DNA from 2 places in the Brevibacillus jepli genome. Region 1 is predicted to be linked to the other one. Evidence: riboswitches for the same ligand, from Rfam matches in the RefSeq annotation. Region 1 holds a riboswitch; the other holds the start of a gene.
What was found. Region 1 has a riboswitch for S-adenosylmethionine ahead of AB1L17_RS29415 (aminotransferase class I/II-fold pyridoxal phosphate-dependent enzyme). Riboswitches for the same ligand answer to the same signal wherever they lie in the genome.
Positions count from the first base shown of each region.

Region 2: linked by a shared signal. The riboswitch ahead of metH (methionine synthase) and the one ahead of AB1L17_RS29415 (aminotransferase class I/II-fold pyridoxal phosphate-dependent enzyme) in region 1 are both predicted to bind S-adenosylmethionine.

Region 1 covers NZ_JBFEFW010000046.1:1,329-4,738, forward strand. The annotation lists gene AB1L17_RS29410 (trans-sulfuration enzyme family protein) at 1-751, opposite strand, end outside; gene AB1L17_RS29415 (aminotransferase class I/II-fold pyridoxal phosphate-dependent enzyme) at 748-1,911, opposite strand; SAM riboswitch class I at 2,006-2,127, opposite strand; gene AB1L17_RS29420 (pyridoxamine 5'-phosphate oxidase family protein) at 2,200-2,658, opposite strand; gene AB1L17_RS29425 (DUF5665 domain-containing protein) at 2,827-3,138, shown strand; gene AB1L17_RS29430 (hypothetical protein) at 3,148-3,410, opposite strand, start outside.
Region 2 covers NZ_JBFEFW010000003.1:117,674-121,083, reverse strand. The annotation lists gene metH (methionine synthase) at 1-1,840, opposite strand, end outside; SAM riboswitch class I at 1,958-2,059, opposite strand; gene AB1L17_RS04340 (YjcZ family sporulation protein) at 2,272-2,379, shown strand; gene AB1L17_RS04335 (YcdB/YcdC domain-containing protein) at 2,447-3,410, opposite strand, start outside.

The DNA.
Region 1 (3,410 bases):
CATCAAGTCGGGCTTTCAATGTTTTGAGACCCCGCATGACAAGCCAACAGTCCTGCACCCCCAGAATCGCGCCCATGCCATTTTGGATAAAGTAGAGCTGCTCCCCTAACGCAGCGTCTCTGGTCACGGCCAAGCCTGCAACGACGTCGCTATGACCTCCGATAAACTTGGTTGCACTATGAATCACCACATCTGCACCAAGCTCCAATGGACGCTGGTAATACGGTGTAAGGAACGTATTATCGACAATGACGAGCAAGCCATGCTCTTTCGCGATGCGAGAGACCGCCGCAATATCCGTCACCTTCAAGGTGGGGTTAGACGGAGTTTCCAGATAAACCCCTTTCGTCGCTGGTGTAATGGCTGCACGAACTGCTTCTGCCTGTGTCGCATCCACGAATGTAACCGAAATCCCCATTCTCGACAATACCTTGGTCAAAAACCGAAACGTCCCACCGTATACATCTTCTGCTACAACGACATGATCTCCGGCTGAAAACAGCATGAACACACTGGAGATGGCAGCCATGCCTGATGAAAACGCAAAGCCGCGAGCGCCGCCCTCCAACGATGCAATAGCTTCTTCTAATGCCTGCCTGGTCGGATTGCCTGAACGCGCATAATCAAATGTACCTGGCTGATCCAGATCAGCCTGATGAAACGTGGAAGCCTGATAAATGGGAACCGACGACGCACCTGTGAACGGATCAATGCAAGTGGAACCGTGGAGGACCTTGGTTGCAAAATTCATCGTACGCTCCCCCCTACGACCAGACTGGCATTCAATGCCTGAAACAAATCAGCCACTAAGTCATCCGGATGCTCGATGCCAACCGACAGTCGCAGCAATCGATCACAAACACCGACATATTCCCTTACTTCTTGCGGGATATCGGCGTGAGTCTGCGTCGCCGGATAAGTACACAATGACTCTACACCGCCTAGACTTTCCGCAAAGGATACAATTTGCAGATTTTGCAGGAATAATCCCACCTGCTCGGCAGACCGCACCCGGAAGGAGACCATCCCGCTATGCCCAGTCGATTGTTTCACCTGAATCTCGTGTCCAGGATGCTCTTGCAACCCTGGATAAAATACCTCCGCCACTGCCGGATGGTCACGCAGCTTTTGCGCAACGATCAGGGCATTGGATTGATGACGCTCCATGCGCAATGCCAAAGTCTTCATCCCACGAACGAGAAGCCAGCAGTCTTGCGGTCCGAGGACAGCACCGATTGAATTGTGCAAAAACCGGATTTTTTCCGACAACTCCGCCCCTTTTGTTACGATGAGCCCTGCCAGCACATCGTTATGTCCAGCCAGATATTTCGTTGCGCTATGTAACACGATATCTGCGCCAAGCTCCAATGGGCGTTGACAATACGGAGTTAAGAATGTGTTATCTACGATGGTAAGGAGCTCGTGTTGCTTCGCCAATTGAGTCACTTCTCGAATATCAGTGATCTGCATGAGGGGATTGGTTGGTGTTTCTACAAAGATGGCCTTTGTTCCGGGACGAATTGCATCCTTCAGTGCGCCAATATCACGCAAATCGACGTACGAAAAAGTAAGACCGTAGCGCGAGAGCACTTGCTCAAACAACCGATAGGTTCCTCCATATAAATCGAGTGAAACGATCAGGTGATCCCCTTGGGAAAACAAGCCCATTACTGTATGAACAGCAGCCATGCCTGAGGCGCAAGCGAATCCTGCATCCCCTGATTCCGCTTCTGCGATGGTTTCCTCCAAGATAGAGCGTGTAGGATTGGCTGTACGTGTATAATCGTATCCGGTACTCTGTCCCAATGCAGGATGGCGATAGGCCGTTGCATAGTAGACGGGAAAGCTCACCGCCCCTGTCTTTTCGTCTCTGCCTACTCCTGCCTGAATCAACTTCGTTTCCAATTTCATGTATGTTTCTCTCCCTCCAATAGTGTACGAGGGCATGAAAAAAGCCCCCTTTCCTCTGAAAGAAGGCTTTGTTTACGTCGCCGTAAGCAAATCCTTCTCATCTTTCAGAGTTTTGATAACTCTGCAGGAATTAGCACCATTATCTCCCTGTGAAAATAACAGGTGATTGGTTGCCGGGCATCATCGGGCCAGTCCCTCCGCCGCTCTGGATAAGAAGATTGCTATTCAATTTGATTGACCCTAATACTAAAGGATCAGCAGGATTGTTGTCAACAATTATTTCACCAGCTAGTTTGCCTCTCTCAAGGCAGTCATCACTTGATTGTCCAGCTTTGCTGCCGCGTTTTTGTCATACGTCTTTTCGTACCCGGGCTCTACCGAGATACGCGAACCGTAAAACATAATATCTCGAACCGCCTCAATTTTGATTTCCGCCATGGCGAGCTTGAGTGGGACACCTTCTAGTCGTTCCGCTTTGACTGTAGCACGACCATTGATTGCAAAAGATGAGCCGGCACCGATCAAGTGCAGGACAACTTGCGGCTCCTTCGCAATATTAGCCAAAATACGCGAACGGTTATCCACGGCAAAACGAATCGTATCGGCGCTGGCAGCAAACGTCCAGGACAGGGAGCTGAGCGATGGTGCCCCTGACTCATGGTCTACTGTGCCCAAGGTAACAAATCGCTCCTTTTGCAAGAGCTTGAACAATTCTTCGGAAAGAGTTTGGGAAACAGTTTCAGCCATTTGAAAGCCTCCTAACAAACGTTTTGTACGTTCATTGTACCCTTCGCAATTCGGATAGGCAAACGTTTCCTGCCCTCCTTGATTCTGGTTGTCTTTTTCCCTAGACTGGTAGGTAAAGATACTGAATCGTGGAAGGGGATAGACATCTTGACGCCTACAGACCGCCTCATGCAGCAAATCGATCAAGTCCTTGAAGAGCTTAAGGAAGTCCGGAAGGTAAATGAGCGGATGCATAAAATTGCGATGTTCCTGGAAGATATTCGACTGGCCGATGTGATTCAAAATTACACAGCCCCGCGCAAGCTGCTCTGGATCAATTTCCTCGCAGGTCTTGCCCGGGGTCTGGGTTTGACGATTGGAACTGCTATCGTGTTGGCTTTTCTCGGGTCTTTATTGACGCAATTTCTCTCGATCCCGATTATCGGGGATTACATCCGACAACTGGTGGAGTACGTCGAGACCTACAAGCAGCGGCCATAACCGTAGAGATTAATCTCTGTCGTTGTCACGGTCGTCGTCACGGTCGTCGTCATCTCTGTCGTCATCATCTCTGTCGTCATCATCGTCATCATCTCTGTCGTCATTCCACTTCTGATCGTGCTTTTTCCAATAACCGTATGCGTTGCCATTGGGATGCTTATGCTTCCCTTTTTCTTTTTTCTTTTTGTCGTCATCATCATCGTCTTCATCGTCGTCTGTTGGTTTCACAGGCGCGACAATCACTTTTGTGCTTAATGCCATGTCAGCTTTCT
Region 2 (3,410 bases), on a different contig from region 1:
CCTTTTTCTTTTGGCGATAAAATTCTGTAAATGCCGCCAGCGTCTCATCATTCGTCTCGAAAAGCAGTGCTTCTGCCAGCCTTCTCTCGTCTTCTGGAATCGATGCGTAGCGCTCCAGCTTTTCCGTGTTCACGATGGCGTAATCGAGACCTGCGAGTGTCGTGTGGTACAAGAAGACCGCATTCAGTACCTCCCGTCCCGCTGCAGGCAAACCGAAGGAAACGTTACTGACACCAAGGATCGTCTTGCACGCAGGCATGGCCTGTTTGATCAAACGAATACCTTCAACTGTTTCTTTCGCAGAACCGATGTATTGTTCATCCCCTGTTCCTACTGGGAAAACGAGTGGATCGAAAATAATATCCTGCGGCTTTATTCCATACTGGTTCACGAGAAGGTCGTAGGAGCGTTGTGCAACCTCCAGCTTCTTTTCGCGTGTGACAGCCATACCCGCTTCCTCGATCGTACCAACGACAACAGCTGCACCAAACTTGTGAATGAGCGGCACCACTTCCTCAAAACGCTCCAGTCCGTCTTCCAGGTTGATCGAGTTGAGAATAGCCTTTCCTTGCGAATAGCGAAGTCCCAGCTCCATGACCTTGGCATCTGTCGAATCTATCATGAGAGGAGCCTTTACTTTTTTCACGATGAACTGTAGGAATTTTTCCATATCTTCGTATTCATCGCGATCCGGGTCAGCCAAGCATATATCGATGACGTGTGCTCCACGCTTCACTTGGGCTCGGGCAATATCAGATGCTTCTTCATAGTGGCCACCCGCGATCAGATCACGGAACTTTTTGGAGCCGATGACATTGGTTCTCTCCCCTACAAGTAGAGGACGATTGTCATCCTCGACATAAACAACATCGATCCCGGAGACGACACTCAGCGGGTCTACAGCTGCGCTGCGCGGCTTGCAGTCTTTCAATGTTTCCGCCATGGCTCTGATATGGTCTGGCGTCGTTCCGCAGCAACCACCCGCAACATTTATCCAGCCCTGTTCAGCGAATGCGCGCATTTTGGAAGCCAGTCCTTGGGGCGTTTCATGGTAATGACCGTTCTCGTCAGGCAATCCTGCGTTCGGATAGCAGCTGACTGCACAGTGGGCGAGCCCCGACAGCGTCCGCAAATGATCACGCATGAATTCCGGTCCCGTCGCACAGTTCAGACCAATCGAAACTGGCTGTAAATGCTCCAAGGAGAAATAGAAGGCCTCGATGTTCTGACCCGCCAGCGTCGTGCCCATCGGTTCAATTGTCCCTGACAGCATCACCGGGATTTCTGTCTCGAGCTCTGCAAAAGCCTTGCGAATACCGATTCCTCCAGCCTTGACGTTTAGCGTATCCTGTGAGGTTTCCAAAAGCAGAACATCAGAGCCGCCGAGAATCAAGCCTTTTGCCTGACGATAGTACGCCTCGACCAGCTCATCGAAAGTGACACCGCCTGTTAACGCAAGAGTTTTGGTCGTAGGTCCCATCGCTCCTGCGACAAAACGCGGCCACTCCTCCGTAGAATAGGCATCCACCGCTTCTCTGGCCAAGCGGGCAGCCGCTATATTGATTTCAAGGTCTTTATCAGCCACATCGTACTCAGCTAATACGATCGAAGCAGCACCAAACGTATTCGTCTCAACGATGTCTGCGCCCGCCTCCAAATATTTCTCATGGATCGAACGGATCACATCTGGTCTGGTCAGGTTCAGGAGTTCATTACAGCCATCATAGGCCTCACCGCCAAAATCATCTGCTGTCAGATTTGCCTGTTGAAGCATGGTGCCCATCGCACCATCCAGAATCAGAATTTTCCGGGAAAGCTGTTCGCGAAAAGTTGGTTTCATTGACGTGCCCCTTTTCTCCCTTGCATCGGCTTATTTCTCAGTAGTTCGGTACATAAAAAAATCCTCTTCTTTGAAAGAAGAGGATTTGTCAGCAGATACGAAAACGCCTGAGACATCCTCTTATCTTTCAAAGCACGTAGCTTTGCTGGAATTGGCACCGGATTTTTACCGGTTGCCGAGGCTTCATCAGGCCAGTCCCTCTGCCTCTCTGGATAAGAGTCGTACATTTGTCATTTAGTTGTTTTACGAATTGTCTTGAATGTTTGCAAGTATCTTAACACCCCCTTTGTCTCCCCGTCAATTGTGAATTGTCTATTTTTTACTGAGCCACTCCACTTACGCGCCCATTTTTGCATCAGTGGGCATCCGCCCAATCCAATATCGGCATTCGTGTATAGACTGGAGTATAACGGAAAGGAGGGGAAAGCAAGATGAGTACATCATTCTGCGGTAACGGATTTTTCGGTGACTGCTTCGCAATCGTGCTCGTGCTGTTTATCCTGTTGGTAATTATTGGGTGTTCGTGTGACGACTGTTAGATAAGTGATAAAAAAGGCTATCCCAAAAGCCATCAGGAATGGCTGCGGGATAGCCTTTTTTTCGTTTTTAGTTGGTAATGATCTCACCTGTCACAGCATCGATCGTCATTCTTTTATTCGCCAGTTTTTCGTCACTCCACGGCACATAAGCCAGCTTAGGCTGCGTTAATTGCTTCTGATCCACATCTTTTATCAAATAGACCAGCTTTAAAGGCATGACACGTAAATACTCCTCTACAGCCTTGTCCTTCGAGACGATGTTGCCTGCGGCAGGCAGCTCCACCAGTTCATGCGTCTCTCTAAAATTATGGAACTTCGTCACTTTGCCCGTCGAGGGATCGACCGTTACCGAATAGGCCGAATTTGGATTATCGTCGTCCAGTACAGGAATGCCGTCTTTGCTTATGAAATACTCGAATCCCCATTCTCCTGATGACACCGGATTCGCTTCGCCTGCATCCAAGACCTGCGCCAATTGTACTTCTGTTACGCCTGGATCGACGTATTTATGCAGGAAAGCCAGTGCTGCTGCTTCCGCTTGTTCGCGTTTGACTGTGACTTTCGTATCCGATCGCGGTGTTCCCAGTCCTACGACACTGCCTGTTTCTGCAATAACTTCTACACCGATATATTTGTCGTTTTTATCATTCCACACATATTCCTTGCGTCCATCGCGATCAATCGTACTCTCTCTGTAGGTCGAGTCATCTACCTGTATGCCAAATTCGGCTTGCAGCAGTGCTTTTGCCTCCTCCTTGGAGCGAACCTTGACGTAATCCTTCGGAGTTGAAATCGCATGGGCTTTCTTTGTATTCAACTGATCGTATGCGAGACCGTTGTTTCCCGTACCATACACAATTTTGCCGGTTGTCGCATCAATGTTCCACTCCGTTCCATCCTCTCGTCCCGCCAGCATGAAGGAAACACCAGGCGTGTACTCCAAGACAGGCTTGCCTTTTTCTACTTTTTCTCCGGAGCTGGTATCAAGCATTTGTACGTATCGAAGCTTCATGTGCTCACTCAGCTCTTCG